2 linked regions of the Pseudonocardia sp. HH130630-07 genome follow. Each later gene encodes a partner of the first gene's protein in a complex. Links are inferred from orthologs where the notes say so. Each region holds a gene or a part of one and is shown on either strand. Other genes may lie near its edges.

Region 1 (7,724 bases):
CTGCGGGCCGGCTGCGGGTTGATGATCCGGCCCGCGTCGTACACGCCGAGCATCCGCGACACCCGGATCTCCCGGGTCCGGCGGTGCACCCGCACCTCGCAGAACTGGGCGCCGAACGAGCTGAACGAGTGCTTGGTCATCTCCTCCCCCGGCGCTGCCGAACCGGTGACGGCCAGCGAGGAGCGCCCGACCGCCTTCAGCACCTCGCCGAAGGTCAGGCTCCGGCCGCCGTCGACCTGCACCCGGCCGTCGGCGTAGGTCGGCTCCGTGCCCTCCAGCGGGCCGCCGGGTCCCGAGGCCAGGGCGATCAGCTCGTCGATCGCCTGCGGGGCCGCGACCATGATCGCCGAGGCGACGCTGGCCGTGGCGGTCGAGCCACCGGACATGCCACCGGCCGGCAGCGCCGAGTCACCGAGACGGGGGGTGACCCGCTCGGCGTCGATGTCCAGGGACTCCGCCCCGAACAGCGACAGGATCGTCAGCAGACCGGTACCGGGGTCCGCGCCGCTGGTCGCGACCTCGGCCGTGTCGTCGTCGTTCAGGGTGATCCGGACCGAGGCGGGGAACCGCAGGGCCGGGAACATCGCGACGGCGGTGCCGAGCCCGACCTGCCAGTCCCCGTCGGTCCGACCGCCCGGAGTGCGCGCCGACCAGCCGAACCGGGCCGCGCCGACGGTGAAGCACTCGTCCAGGTGCTTGCTCGACCACTGCAGGTCCTTGCCGGGCGGCGCGACCGAGTTGTTGCGCCGGCGCAGCTCGATCGGGTCCATGTCCAGCGCGACGGCGAGCTCGTCGATCGCACTCTCCAGCGCGAACGACCCCGGTGCCTCACCCGGGGCCCGCATGAACGTCGTCGACGGGATGTTCAGCGGGACCATCTTCTGGCTGATGGCCAGGTTCGGGGTGGCGTACCACTCTCGCGACGTCCCGTGCGACGTCGGCTCGATGAACGTCCGGTCCATCGGCGTGCTGGACCACGAGTCGTGGCGCAGCGCGACGAGGGTGCCGTCCTTCTCCGCGCCGATCGTCAGCCGCTGCACGGTCCCCGGCCGGTTGGCCGTCGCGGTGAAGACCTGCTCCCGGGTCAGCGCGGCCTTGACCGGCCGGCCCAGTGCGCGGGCCGCCGCGGCGGCCAGGAACGCCGGCACCGCGGTGTGCCCCTTGCCCCCGAACGCGCCCCCGACGAACGGGTTGACCGCGTGCACGGCCGCGGGCTCCACACCCAGCGCCGTGGCGAGCGACCCGGCCTGCAGGTCGGAGCCCTGGGTGCCGCTGTACACCGTGAACCGGCCGTCCTCCCAGGTCGCCACGGCGGAGTGCGGCTCCATGGCGGCGTGGTTCTGGGTGGCGGTGACGTACGTGGCGTCGACGACGACCGGGCTGTCGGCCAGCGCGTCGTCGATCGACTCGACGCCGTCGGCGAGCACGGCGAGCTCGGGCGGCTCACCGGACATGCTCGGCGGGGCGTCCTCGGCGTCGGCGAGGTGCTCGGTCAGCGAGGTCCGCGCCGGCCGCGTCCGGTACTCGGTCCGGACCAGCATCGCCGCGTCCCTGGCCTGCTCGAACGTCTCGGCGACGACGAAACCGATCGGCTGCCCGTGGTAGGCGACCTCGGTGTTCTGCAGCGGGACCCAGGTCTTCCCCATCACCGGGGACTCGGGCGTGGTCAGCTCCAGCGGCGCGAACGGCGTGTAGACGGCCACGACGCCCGGGGCGTCCCGGGCCGCGTCGACGTCCATCGCGGTGATCTCGCCGTTCGCGATCGTGCTGACCACGACGTAGCCGTAGACCATGCCGGGCGCGGTGCGGTCGAGCCCGTACCGCGCGCCGCCGGTCACCTTCAACGGCGCATCCAGACGGCCGGTCATGTGCGGTCCTCCTCCGTCGCCTCGAGCAGGGCGCGGACGACCGTCCGGCGCACCAGGGACATCTTGTACGCGTTCTGGGCCAGCGGCCGGGCACCGTCGGCGGCCGACGCGGCCGCGGCCTCGAAGGCCTCCTCGGTGAGCGGCGCACCGCGCAGCGCCTCGGCGACGGCGGGCAGCGCCCACGGCACCGTCCCGACGCCGCCGACCGCCACCCGGGCGTCGGCGATGCGGCCGTCGCGGACGTCGAGGACGACCGCCGCGGAGCACAGCGCGAACTCGTAGGACGCGCGGTCGCGCACCTTCACGTAGGTGGAACGGACCGAGTCCGGCACCGGCGGGAGCACGATCTCGCTGATCAGCTCGCCGGGCCGCAGGTCGTGCTCGACCTCCGGGGTGTCCCCCGGGGTCCGGTAGAAGTCGGTCAGGGCGAGCGTGCGCCCGCCGTCGGCGTGCACGAGTTCCACCCGCGCGTCGAGCGCGACGAGTGCGACGGCGAGGTCGCTGGCGTGGGTGGCCACGCAGGAGTCGCTGGTGCCGAGGATGGCGTGCATCCGGTTGGCGCCCTCGACGGCCGGGCAGCCGGTGCCGGGCTCGCGCCGGTTGCACCCCACGGTGACGTCGCGGTAGTAGCTGCAGCGGGTCCGCTGCATCAGGTTCCCGCCGATCGTCGCCATGTTGCGCAGCTGCTGGGACGCGCTGAGCAGCAGCGCACGGGAGGCCACCGCGGGCGTCTCCGGGTGCGCGGCGACGTCGCTCATCCGCTCCAGGGCCCCGATCCGCAGGCCTCCGGTCGCGCTGCCGTGCACGCCGCGCAGGGGCAGCGCGGTGATGTCCACGACGTGCTCCGGCGTGAGGACGTCGAGCTTCATCAGGTCGACGAGCGTGGTCCCGCCCGCGAGGACGGTGCCGGGGGCGGCGAGGGCGTCGTCCACCGTCGACGGCGCGGTCAGCTCAAACGGACGCATCGGTGCTCCTCGCCTGCTCGATCGCCGCGACGATGTTGGGGTAGGCCGCGCACCGGCGGAGGTTGCCGGACATGAACTCCCGGACGTCGGGGACGTCCTGCTCGACCGCCGCGACGGCGGACATGACCTGTCCGGAGGTGCAGAAGCCGCACTGCATGGCGTCCTGGTCGGCGAAGGCACGCTGCACCGGGTGCAGCTCGCCGTCGGGGGCCAGGCCCTCCACGGTGGTCACCGGCTCGCGCACGGTGGCCGCGAGGGTGAGGCAGGACAGCACGGGGCGCCCGCCGACGTGCACGGTGCACGCGCCGCACTGGCCGCGGTCGCACCCCTTCTTCGGGCCGGTGATGTCGAGCCGCTCGCGCAGCGCGTCCAGGAGCGTGACTCCCGGTTCGACACTCAGCCGTTCGGGACTACCGTTGATGTCGAGTGAGATCTCCACTGGCTCTCTCTCCCGCGGGCCGCGGCGGGATCGCCGACAGGGCCCGGTGGTGGTTCGGGTGGTGGTTCGGGAACGGACCCAGCCTAGCGGATATTTATCCGCTCAGCAGATCGGTAGACTGCCGGATCTGGGAGTAGGCCGCCGACACCGCATCTGCGGGCCTACGAGTCGATTCGACGGGCAGGTGAGGATGACGGGATCGGTCAGCCATCGCCGCGCGGACACCCGGCGCAACCACGACCGGATACTGGCCGCCGCGGCCGCGTCGGTCACGGCGGGCGAACTCTCCTTCAACGCGATCGCGAAGCAGGCGGGGGTCGGGGTCGGCACCGTCTACCGGCACTTCCCCACCCGCGACGCGCTGGTCCTCGCGGTCTACCGGCGGGAGGTGGCGCACCTCGTCGAGGTGGTGCCCGGCCTGCTCCGGGCGCACCCCCCGGAGCAGGCGTTCCGGACCTGGGCGACCGAGCACCTCGCGCGCTACATGATGACCAAGCGGGGCCTGGCCTCCGCGCTGCAGGCCGCGAGCTCGGCCGACGACGGCGTGGCGGCCGACGCCTACCGGTCGATGCTCGGGGCGGCCTCGACCCTGGTCGAGGCCAACGTCCTGGCCGGGACGATCCGGGCCGACGTGGATCCCGAGACCGCCCTGCGCGGTCTGAGCGGGCTCTTCTTCCTCGACCCGGCCGGCGACTGGCAGCAGTCCGCCGCGGACCTCACCGACCTGGTGTGGCGCGGGATGTCGGCCGGCTGAGCCGCCTCAGCGGATGCGCGCCACCACGAACACCCGGCGGAACGGGAACCAGGTGCCGCCGTCGGCGGCCCGCGGGTAGGCGGCGCGCAGCTCCGGGGCCAGCTCGTCGACGAAGGCCGCGTAGGCGGTGTCGTCGAGGGCGTCCCGGATCGGGCGCAGCGCGGTCCCGGAGAGCCAGTGCAGCACCGGGTCCGCGCCGTCGAGCCGCTGCAGGTAGGTGGTCTCCCAGGCGTCCACCTCGGCACCGGCGACGGCGAGCAGCTCCGCGTAGCCGAGCGGGTCGAGCACGGTCCCGCTGCCGCGCAGCTCGAACCGGTCGCGCCAGTGCGGCCGGGCCGCGACCTCACGGGTGAGCGCGTGCGACGGTGCGTCGAAGTTGCCGGGCACCTGCATCGCCAGCCACGCCCCCGGCGCGAGCGCGGTGGCCCAGCTCCGCAGGATCCCGGCGTGCTCGGGCACCCACTGCAGCACGGCGTTGGTGACGACCAGACCGGTGTCGCGCGGCGGCGCCCAGTCCCGGACGTCGACCAGGCCGGCGTCGACCCCGGCCCGCCGCGCCGCCTCCACCATCTCCGGTGAGGAGTCGAACGCCTGCACCGTCGCCGCGGGCCAGCGCCGGGCCAGCAGCCCGGTGAGGTGGCCCGGCCCGCAGCCCGCGTCGACCACCCGCGTCAGGGCGGGATCGAGTTCGCCGACGCGGGCGAGCAGATCGGCGAACGGCCGGGACCGGTGGTCGTCGAACGCCCGGTACAGGTCCGGGTCCCAGCTGGTCGCCGTCATGTCACTCCCTCATCCGGTCCCGCCGGGCAGCCGCCCCGCGATCCCCTCGGCCAGCCGCCGGGCCGCGTCCGGGTCGGTCCCCGGGTCCGGCCGGACCTGGACGACGAGGCCGTCCCGGCCCGGGATCCTGCGCTGCAGCACCCAGGCCCCGCCGCCGGGCAGCTCGCGCCGGTTGCGGGTCCGGATCGACTGGTTCACCCGCTCCTGGACGGCCTGGGGCACCTTCCCCGGATCCGCCAGCCGGAACCGGCGGGGCCGGGCGTCGGACAGCAGGTCGGTGCCGGGTGCGATCGGCTCGGCGACCGTCGGGACCACGACCAGCGACGTCGTGTCCCAGGTCGCCTTGGCGATCTCGTGCCAGCCGATCCGCTCCGCTGCTCCCCCGGCGTCGTCGGCCGGGGGCCAGATCCCCCACGACGTCACGACGAGCGCGCCGCCGCCGGCGACCTCGGCCGTCGCGACCACGGCCTCCTCAGCCTCCAGCCGGGCGGCGACCGCGTCCGGCACCGGGTCGCGGCCGAACAACCGGCCCCACAGGCCGCTCACGACGCCACCCCGGCCGCCTGCTCGCGCAGCGCGATCTTGTACTGCTCCAGCGGCACCAGCACGCCGAACAGCTCCATGTACTCCTCGTGGTCGGTCTCGGAGTTGGTCCGCTGCAGCTGGGACTTGAGGTCGGCGATCTCGCGCTCGACCAGGCCCAGCCGCACCCCGGCGAGCACCCCGTTGACGTACCGGAGCTCGTCGGTGTTGCGCTTGGGCAGCTCCAGGTCCTCCACCGCCAGCTCGCTGACCAGCCGCTTCACGTCGTCGGTGGCGATCTCGGCGCCCACCGCGTCCAGCCACTGCGACCCGTCGAGCCCGCCGGAGACACCGCCGGAGACACCGCCGGCGGCGAGGATCGCCCGGTGCACCGCGGCGAACTGCGGGTGGGTGAACCCGGCCTCGGGCAGCTCGTCGAACCCGGGGCCGACGACGCCGGGGATCTGCAGCGCGGCCTTGAGCGCCTCCCGCTGCAGGTGCAGCTGGGTGTCCCCGGCCTTCGGTGCGGGCAGCGGGGCCCGGCGGCGGGACCGGCCCTCGGCCGGCACCCCGGCGGTCTCGCGCACCCGCCGCACGACGACGGCGATGTCGTCCCACCCGACCCAGCCCGCGAGCCGCCGCGCGTACTCGTCGCGCAGGTCCTCCCGCTTGATCCGGGCGACCAGCGGCACCGTGCGCTGCAGGGCCGCGACCCGGCCCTCGGCGCTGGACAGGTCGTGCGAGCGCAGCTCGGTGCGGATCGCGAACTCGAACAGCGGCTCCCGGCGGGCGACGAGGTCCTTCACCGCGGCGTCGCCGTGGTTGTTGCGCAGGTCGCACGGGTCCTGGCCGTCCGGCGCGACCGCGACGAAGGTCTGCGCGGCGAAGCTCTGGTCGCCCTCGAACGCCTTCATCGCGGCGTTCTGCCCGGCCGCGTCGCCGTCGAAGGTGTAGATGACCTCGCCGCGGTCGAAGGAGTCGTCACCGATCAGCCGCCGGATCACCGAGATGTGCTCGGAGCCGAACGCCGTCCCACAGGACGCGACGGCGGTCGGCACCCCGGCCAGGTGCATCGCCATCACGTCGGTGTAGCCCTCGACCACGACCACCTGCCGGGTCTTCGCGATCTCCCGCTTCGCCAGGTCCAGGCCGAACAGCACGTGGGTCTTGCGGTAGACCGGCGTCTCGGCGGTGTTGAGGTACTTGGCCTCGATGCCGTCGTCGTCGAACAGCCGGCGGGCACCGAAGCCGACGACGTCGCCGCCGAGGTCGCGGATGGGCCACAGCAGCCGCCGGTGGAACCGGTCGATGGCGCCGCGCCTGCCCTCCTTCGCGACCCCGGACTTGATCAGCTCGTCGAGCTGGTAGCCCTGCCCGAGCAGGTGCTTGGTCACGGTGTCCCAGCCGGCCGGCGCGTAGCCGCAGCCGAACTTCTCGGCGGCCGCCGCGTCGAACCCGCGCTCGGACAGGAACTGCACGGCGGCGCGGCCGGCCGGGGTGCGCAGCTGTTCGGCGTAGAACTCGGCGGCCTTGCGGTTGATCTCCAGCAGCCGGGAGCGGGTACCGCGGTCCCGCTGGACCGACGAGCCGCCGCCCTCGTAGGTCAGCCGGACCCCGCAGCGCTCGGCGAGCCGCTCGACCGCCTCGGGGAAGCCGATGACCTCCATGCGCATGACGAAGTCGATGACGCTGCCGTGCTCGCCGCACCCGAAGCAGTGGAACGTTCCGTGCGAGGGCCGGACGGTGAACGACGGCGACTTCTCGTCGTGGAACGGGCAGAGTCCCTTGAGGGACCCGGCGCCGGCGCGGCGGAGCGCCACGTACTCCTCGACGATCTCCTCGACCCGCGTGCGGTTCCGGACCTCGGTGATGTCTGCGTCCCGGATCCGTCCTGCCACGGGCCCGAGTCTAGGCCCGCCGGTCCGGCTCTGGGGCGCGGTCCCGTCCGGGCTCCTCCGGCGCGGGTGCGCGGGAGCCGGGCAGGCGCCCGACGCCGATGAACATGCCGACGAGCGCGATGCCCAGACCCAGCAGGGCCTGCCCGGTCAGCGGCTCGCCGAGGATCGGGACCGCGCACAGCGCCGTCGTCGCCGGGACCAGGTTCAGCAGCGACGACACGAAGACCGTCGAGCGCCAGCGCAGCAGCAGGAACATGAGCACGAAGGCCCCGGCCGAGTTGACGACGCCGAGCCACCCCACCGCCAGCCACGCCCCGCCCGACGGCGGCAGCCAGTGCGCCCCCAGGAACGGCCAGGCCACCAGGGTGGCGACCAGCGAGGTGGCCATCTGGACGACGACGCTCGTCACCACGGGCGTCCGATCGTTGAACCGCTTCTGGTAGAGCGTGCCCGCCGTCAGCGACGCCATGCCCAGCACCGGGAACACCACCGAGCTCC
Region 2 (7,615 bases), 1.8 Mb from region 1 along the record:
GCACTCCGGGCAGTGGGCGCTGCCGGGCGGCCGGATCGACGCCGGTGAGACGGCCGAGCAGGCCGGGCGGCGGGAGGTTGCCGAGGAGGTCGGGCTCGACCTCGGCCCGGACCGGGTGCTGGGCCTGCTCGACGACTACCCGACCCGCTCCGGCTACGTGATCACGCCGGTCGTGCTGTGGGCCGGGGGTGCCGGGGAACCGGTGCCGAACCCGGACGAGGTCGCCGAGCTGCACCGGCCCCCGCTGGCGGAGATCGACGGCGAGCCCCGGTTCCTGACGATCCCGGAGTCCGACGCCCCGGTGATCCAGGTGCCGCTGTTCGACCGGTTCGTGCACGCCCCCACCGGAGCGGTGCTCCACCAGTTCCGCGAGGTCGTCCTGCACGGCAGGCGCACCAGGGTGGCGCACCTGGAACAGCCGGTGTTCGCCTGGCGGTGAGTCAGGCGACGACCGCGCCGCGCAGGAACGCGATGTCGCGGGCCTGTCCCTCGGCCGGCGTCTCCACCACGACCGGTGCCCCGGCCTCGGCCACGACGGCGGCCAGCTCGTCCGGCGGGATCGTCCCGGAGTCGATGTTCGCGTGCCGGTCCCGTGCGGAGTCGAACGGGTCGCGCGAGTTGTTGAGGTGGATCAGGTCGATCCGGCCGGTGATGGCCCTGGTGCGCTCCACGATCCCGGCCAGTTCCTCGCCGCCGGCGAAGGCGTGGCAGGTGTCGAGGCAGAAACCGACCCCGAACTCCCCGACCGCGTCCCAGAGCCGGGCGAGCGCGTCGAACCGGCGGGCCATCGCGTTGTCGCCGCCAGCGGTGTTCTCGATCAGGACCGGTACGTCGAACCCGTGCTCGCCGGCCTGGCGCTCCACGAACTTGCGCCAGTTGTCGACGCCGGTGGCCGGGTCCTCGCCCGCGGTCACGTGCCCGCCGTGCACCACCAGCCCGAACGCGCCGACCTCCGCCGCACCGGCCAGGTGCTGCTGGACGATCTTGCGCGACGGGATGCGGATCCGGTTGTTCGTCGAGGCGACGTTCGCGACGTAGGGGGCGTGCACCACCACCGCCACGTCGGAGCCGGCCAGCTCGGCGGCCCGCGGGTGCGGCGGCGGCTTCTTCCAGCCCTGGGGGTCGGACAGGAACAGCTGGATCACCTCGGCGCCCACCTCACCGGCCGCGGCCAGCGGATCCTCGGCGTCCCGGACGTGCGCTCCGATCTGCATGCCGCCACGGTAGCGAGCGCACCGGCCCGCCCACCCACCCCGCGGCCCCACCCGCCCCGCGCCCACTCGCCCCCGCGGCCGGCCCACTCATGGAGCCAGAGCCTCGTCCCACCGGGCCGAAGCTCCATGAGTACATCCGGCCCGGGGTGCACTCATGGAGCGAAAGCCCGGCGACGCGAGGCTTTAGCTCCATGAGTGCGGCTGCGGCGGGGTGAGCGGCGGCGGGGTGGGTGGGCGTACCCGCAGGTCGGGGGCCGAGGGGGCGTTGGTAGCCTGCTCGGAGCCATCCCGGTGGTGCGGCGCGATCTGTGTGCCGTGGACCGCCGGGGTGTGTTGAGAACCTCCTGTCGCGGCCGTCCGGGTCGCGACCGTCACGAGTCCATAGGAGGTGAGTGGTTCTCATGCGTCATTACGAGGTCATGGTCATCCTCGACGGAAGCCTGGACGAGCGCACCGTGCAGCCGTCCCTGGAGCAGTTCCTCACCGTCGTGAAGAGCGACGGCGGATCGGTCGAGAAGATCGAGGTCTGGGGCAAGCGCCGCCTGGCCTACGAGATCCGGAAGCAGAGCGAGGCCATCTACGCGGTCGTCGAGATCGCCGCGGAGCCGGCCACGGTCACCGAGCTGGACCGCCAGCTGGGTCTGAACGAGTCCGTGCTGCGCACCAAGGTGCTGCGCAAGGACCTCACCCGCACGCCGGCGCCCGCCGCAGACTGAGAGGACCCGTCATGGCCGGAGAGACCGTGATCACCGTCGTGGGCAACCTGACGGCGGATCCCGAGCTGCGCTTCACACCCTCCGGCGCCGCGGTCGCCAACTTCACCGTCGCGTCCACCCCGCGCACCTTCGACCGCCAGTCCGGCGAGTGGAAGGACGGCGAGGCACTGTTCCTGCGCTGCAACATCTGGCGCCAGGCGGCGGAGAACGTCGCCGAGTCACTGACCCGCGGTGCGCGGGTCGTGGTCCAGGGCCGGCTCCGCCAGCGCTCCTTCGAGACGAAGGAGGGCGAGAAGCGCACCGTCGTGGAGATGGAGGTCGACGAGGTCGGCCCCTCGCTCCGCTACGCGACCGCCAAGGTCAACAAGGTCAACCGGGGCGGAGGCTCCGGTGGCTTCGGTGGCGGCGGCGGTTACGACGGCGGCGGTAGCGGCTTCGGCGGTGGCGGCGGCCAGCAGGGCGGCGGCGGCAACTCCGGGGGCGGCAACTCCGGCGGCTATGACGATCCCTGGGGTTCGGCCCCGCCCGCCGGCAGTGGCGCGGCGTCGAACGACGAACCCCCGTTCTGATCCACGCACCCACCGTCCGCGACGGGCGGTGGACGACTCCAGGAGCACCACCATGGCCAAGGCCATCGTGCGCAAGCCGAAGAAGAAGGTCTGCGCGTTCTGCAAGGACAAGGCGCAGGCGATCGACTACAAGGACACCGGCCTGCTGCGGAAGTTCATCTCCGACCGGGGCAAGATCCGGGCCCGCCGGGTGACCGGCAACTGCCGTCAGCACCAGCGGGACGTCGCCGTCGCGGTCAAGAACTCCCGCGAGGTGGCGCTGCTGCCCTACACCTCGACCGCGCGCTGAGACAGGGGAGAACGCAGATGAAGCTGATCCTCAACGCCGACGTCCCGAACCTGGGCGCGCCCGGCGACATCGTCGAGGTCAAGGACGGCTACGGCCGCAACTACCTGATCCCGCGCAAGCTCGCCGTCGTGGCCACCCGTGGCTCCGAGAAGCAGGTCGAGCAGATCCGCCGGGCCCGCAAGGTCCGCGAGATCCGGGACCTGGGGCACGCCCAGCAGGTCGACTCGCAGCTGAAGAACCTGAACGTCACGGTGCCGGCCAAGTCCGGTGCCAACGGGCGGCTGTTCGGCTCGGTCACCCCGCTCGCGGTCGTCGACGCGGTGAAGGCCGCCGGCGGCCCGGTGCTCGACAAGCGCACCGTCGACGTCCCGGGGCACATCAAGGAGCTCGGCAAGCACCAGGTGCAGGTCCGCCTGCACCCGGAGGTCACCACCGAGCTGGCGATCGCGGTCGTCGCAGCAGGCTGAGCTGTGACAGTGGTCACTTGACCACTGAACGTAGTCAGGGCGGTGTCCGGAACCACGGTTCCGGACACCGCCCTTTCGTGTCTCCAGGGCGTCCCGGTGGGGAGCGTGGTGGCGGTGTGCGACGCCGGGCGGGCTCCCCGACCCGACCGGGCGACCGCACGAAGGGTGCTCCGTCACCCGGCCGACACGCCGGAGCGATACCGGGCCGGGCGTCGGGCGGAGCTGTGGATGCGCCGGACGGTGAGCGGTCGCCCGAGTGCTCCGACACGCCGAGAAACGGCGTGCGCCGACACGCCACAGCAAAGTTGTCCACATCAGCTGATCACGCTCTGACCTGCTGATTCCTCGAATTCGGCAGTGCTGTCCCCAACTTGTCCACAGCGCCGTCCCGGGACGGGCGGTCTCGGTGCACAGTCCATCCCCATGTCGATCACCAGAGTGGTTCGCACTGCCCCGCCCGGGCGACCTAGCCTCGGTGGCACCGGACCGGCGAGGTGGTCGGCGCGTCCCGCGCCCGGCGACGACCGCCCGGACCGGACACCACGGGAGATCCGTCGAGAAGTGCCGGATCGTCCCTCGCGCATCGAACGTGTGTTCGGTAGGCTGGTCATCGGGGGTGACGCTGCGTATGGCTCTGACCGACGACCGTCCTACGGGCAGGCCCCGCGCCGTCCGGGACGGCGAGCAGTCCGGCTCGGGCGACGGCGGGAGCGGCGCCTTCGACCGGCAGCCGCCCCAGGACCTCACGGCGGAACAGTCCGTGCTCGGCGGCATGCTCCTGAGCAAGGACGCGATCGCCGACGTGGTGGAGGTGCTGCGGCCCGAGGACTTCTACCGGCCCGCGCACCAGACCGTCTACGAGACCATCCTGGATCTCTACGGCCGCGGTGAGCCGGCCGACGCGGTGACGGTGTCGGCGGAGCTGCAGCGCCGGGGCGAGCTCGTCCGGCTCGGCGGCGCGCCCTACCTGCACACCCTGATCGCGACCGTGCCGACCGCGGCGAACGCCGCCTACTACGCCGAGATCGTCGGCGAGAAGGCGATCCTGCGCCGGCTGGTCGAGGCGGGCACCCGGATCGTGCAGCTCGGGTACCACGGCAACGAGGGCGGCGAGGTCGAGGAGGTCGTCGACCGGGCGCAGGCCGCGGTCTACGAGGTCACCGAGCGCACCACCACCGAGGACTACACGGTGCTGGAGGAGCTGCTCCAGCCCACGATGGACGAGATCGACGCGATCGCCTCCCAGGGCGGGGTCGCGGCGGGCGTGCCGACCGGGTTCGCCGATCTCGACGCGGTGACCAACGGCCTGCACCCGGGCCAGATGGTCGTCGTCGCGGCCCGGCCGGGTCTGGGTAAGTCGACCCTCGGCCTGGACTTCGCTCGGTCGTGCTCCATCCGCAACGGCATGACCAGCGCGTTCTTCTCGCTGGAGATGAGCAAGTCCGAGATCGTGATGCGCCTGCTCTCGGCGGAGGCACGCATCCGGCTGGCCGACATGCGTGCGGGCCGGATGTCGGACGAGGACTGGACGCGGATGGCGCGGCGGATGTCGGAGATCTCCGAGGCGCCGCTCTACATCGACGACTCGCCGAACCTGACGCTGATGGAGATCCGGGCGAAGGCCCGCCGGATGAAGCAGCGCAACGACCTGAAACTGATCATCCTCGACTACCTGCAGCTGATGACCTCGGGCCGCAAGGTGGAGTCGCGGCAGCAGGAGGTCTCGGAGTTCTCCCGGCAGATCAAGCTGATCGCCAAGGAGCTCGAGGTGCCGGTCGTCGCGATGAGCCAGCTGAACCGTGGTCCCGAGCAGCGCACCGACAAGCGGCCGATGCTGTCGGACCTGCGTGAGTCCGGCTCGATCGAGCAGGACGCGGACATGGTGGTGCTCCTGCACCGGCCGGACGCGTTCGAGCAGGACGACCCGCGGGCCGGCGAGGCGGACCTGATCCTGGCCAAGCACCGTAACGGCCCCACGACCACGATCACCGTGGCGCACCAGCTGCACTACAGCCGGTTCTCCGACCTCGCCCACGGCTGAGCCCGGGCGTTCCCGGGGCCGGTCACCAGAGCCCGGGGCCGGTCACCAGAGGGAGACGCGGTCCCGGCGGGGTCCGGGTGGAGCGCCCAGCCGGGAGCACAACGCGTCCCAGGACCGGTCGTCGTCCGGCGTGCGGCGCGGGCGGGGATCCAGCCAGCGGATGTTCAGGTCCGGGTCGTCGGGATCGGCGCGCAGCTGCTCCCGCTCCGCGGGGAGGACGGCCGCCCGCACCTCGACGACGGTCTCCCCGGCGACGGCCTGCACGCCGTACAGGCAGCCCGGCGGGACGAGCAGCATCGCGTCGTCCTCGACCAGGGTGACGGCGAGCCGGCCGAACGTCCCGGCGTCGGGCCGGGCGTCGATCACGGCGGTGTAGCCGGCCCCGGACAGCACCCGGACCAGCACCGGCTCGTCGAGATGGCCGTGCAACCCGTGCACGGCGCCACGCGACGGTTGCCGACGACGACGCAGCGTGAACATCGACAGATCCGGGACCGGGCCGGAGCCCGGCCCAGTCCGCCCCGGGCCGAGCAGCAGCGCGCCCGGCACGACAGTGGCCACGACCTGCATGCGCTGCTCCCCTCGGTCGGATCGGCACCCCCGCGGGACGCGACGGTGCGGCCGGATTCCGGTACCGGTAGGGAAACGAGCGAGCGGCCCGATGGTGACGCAGCGCGAGATCGTGCTGCTCCGAACGAGTTCCCGCCGGCGCCGCCACCCCGGCCTCTACCATCGCGCCCAGCGGACGGAGCGGGGGTGGGGACGGTGCGGATGCGGTGCCGCTGCTGCGGGTCCGTCGACGGGAGGACCGTCCTGGACCTCGGGGAACAGCCGCCGTGGGACCGCATGCCCCCGGTCGCCGACCCGCTCCCGGACCCGGCGACCCCGCTGCGCATGTGGTTGTGCGGATCCTGCGGGCTGGCCCAGCTCGAGATCGACGCCGACGTCACCGAGGAGCCGGCCGCCGTCGAACCGCTGGCGGTCCTCGAGCAGAGCGACCAGGCGATCGACCGGCTGGTGCGGGAGGGCGTGGTCGGTCCGGGCCGCCGGGTGGTCGAGTTCGGCAGCCCGCACGGCGGGTCCTGGCTCCCCCGGCTGACCGGCCACGGCACGACCGACGCCGGCCGGGACGCCGGACCGGGGACGGCGGACCTGGTCGTCGACGTCTACGGGCTGCTGCACGAACCGGACCAGGGGGTGGCCCTGCGCCGCCGGGCCGCGCTGCTCGCCGACGGCGGGACGCTCGCGCTGCAGCTCCTGCCGCTGGACACCCTCGTCCGCGACGGCCAGTGGTACGACCTGCGGCACGGCCACCACGCGTACTGGTCGCTCACGGCCCTGGCGGCCGCCCTGCGGGCGCACGGCCTGGGCGTGCACCGCGCGTGGTGGTACCCGCTGTCCGGCGGGACCCTGCTCGTCACCGCCCGGGCCGGTGCGGAACCGGACCGGGAGACCCGCCGGATGCTGCGGGAGTCCGGCGGGCTCGATCTCACCACCCCGGCCGGCCTCGCCGGGCTGCAGGACGCAGCGGACCAGGCCCACCGGCTCCGGGACTGGCTCGCCGGGCAGCGCCGGGCCGGCCGGATGGTCGCCGGCTACGGTGCGGCGTCCCGGGCGGTGCCGCTGGTCTGCCGGGCCGGGCTCTCCGCCGACCTGCTGGCGGCCGTCGGCGATGCCGCGCCGACCCGGCAGGGGCGCCGGATGCCGGGTACCGACGTGCCCATCGTCTCCCCCGCCGAGCTCGCCGCGCTGCGCCCGGACCGGGTCGTGCTGTTCGTGCCGGAACTGGCCGGCGAGGTGCGGGCCGCGCTGCCGGGCGTCGAGCGCGACGGTGGGCGGTGGGTCGTCCTCGACCCCGCCCCGAGGGTGCTCGACCCCGTGGTGGTCGCTCGCTGAGCCCGTCCCGGTCGGCGTCAGGCCGCCCGGTCGGACCGCCGCCGTCCCCGCGAGCGCAGCCAGGACGGCCGCCGGGTGGCCGGTGCGGGATCGGACCCGGTGCGTTCGGCCGTGCGCGTAATGTTGCGGACCATGCCGCCGAACACGATGCCGTGGAACGGTGCCACCGACCACCAGTAGAGGTAGCCCGGCAGCCCGTGCGGGATGAACACGGCGCGCTGCCGGTAGACCGAGCCACCCGGCCGCGGGGCCACCGACATCTCCAGCCAGGCCCGTCCGGGCACCTTCATCTCGGCCCGCAGCCGGAGCAGGCCGTCCTGCGGGCCGAGGTCGCTCCCGTCCGGGCGGGAGCCCCCCGGCTCGATCAGCCGCTCGACCCGCCACCAGTCCAGCGCGTCGCCGGTGTGCAGGTCGTCCGGGTCG

What was found.
Region 2: the proteins of dnaG (region 1) and dnaB are in contact, whole or in part, in a crystal structure (PDB 2R6A), measured with the Geobacillus stearothermophilus proteins. The link is inferred for Pseudonocardia sp. HH130630-07 from one-to-one orthologs. Residues at the interface, in WP_049624496.1 of Geobacillus stearothermophilus: Lys456, Leu457, Leu458, Pro459, Ala460, Asn463, Ala464, Leu467, Leu535, Leu536, Ile537, Ala538, Gln544, Glu545, Asp548, Tyr549, His552; in WP_033016901.1 of Geobacillus stearothermophilus: Ser13, Glu15, Ala16, Gln18, Glu91, Leu92, Asp94, Ala95, Val96, Pro97, Thr98, Ala99, Ala100, Asn101, Tyr104, Tyr105, Ile108.

What each region holds. Positions count from the first base shown.
Region 1 is NZ_CP013854.1:520,978-528,701, forward strand. What follows is about bases 4,788-7,724. They hold dnaG (DNA primase), read right to left. Parts: upstream 7,227-7,724; coding sequence 5,349-7,226; downstream 4,788-5,348. Other genes in these bases: AFB00_RS02555 (trans-aconitate 2-methyltransferase), read right to left, coding at 4,788-4,806; AFB00_RS02560 (hypothetical protein), read right to left, coding at 4,816-5,352; AFB00_RS02570 (DMT family transporter), read right to left, coding at 7,237-7,724. Outside these bases: AFB00_RS02535 (xanthine dehydrogenase family protein molybdopterin-binding subunit), read right to left, coding at 1-1,868; AFB00_RS02540 (FAD binding domain-containing protein), read right to left, coding at 1,865-2,833; AFB00_RS02545 ((2Fe-2S)-binding protein), read right to left, coding at 2,820-3,272; AFB00_RS02550 (TetR/AcrR family transcriptional regulator), read left to right, coding at 3,463-4,026; more of AFB00_RS02555, read right to left, coding at 4,033-4,787. UniProt on the Escherichia coli protein: RNA polymerase that catalyzes the synthesis of short RNA molecules used as primers for DNA polymerase during DNA replication.
Region 2 is NZ_CP013854.1:2,338,839-2,346,453, forward strand. What follows is about bases 3,262-6,089. They hold dnaB (replicative DNA helicase), read left to right. Parts: upstream 3,262-3,883; coding sequence 3,884-5,296; downstream 5,297-6,089. Other genes in these bases: AFB00_RS11365 (dTDP-4-dehydrorhamnose 3,5-epimerase family protein), read right to left, coding at 5,339-5,866; AFB00_RS11370 (class I SAM-dependent methyltransferase), read left to right, coding at 6,053-6,089. Outside these bases: AFB00_RS11330 (NUDIX hydrolase), read left to right, coding at 1-439; AFB00_RS11335 (deoxyribonuclease IV), read right to left, coding at 441-1,214; rpsF (30S ribosomal protein S6), read left to right, coding at 1,616-1,930; AFB00_RS11345 (single-stranded DNA-binding protein), read left to right, coding at 1,942-2,499; rpsR (30S ribosomal protein S18), read left to right, coding at 2,552-2,788; rplI (50S ribosomal protein L9), read left to right, coding at 2,806-3,255; more of AFB00_RS11370, read left to right, coding at 6,090-7,192; AFB00_RS11375 (SDR family oxidoreductase), read right to left, coding at 7,210-7,615. UniProt on the Escherichia coli protein: The main replicative DNA helicase, it participates in initiation and elongation during chromosome replication. Travels ahead of the DNA replisome, separating dsDNA into templates for DNA synthesis.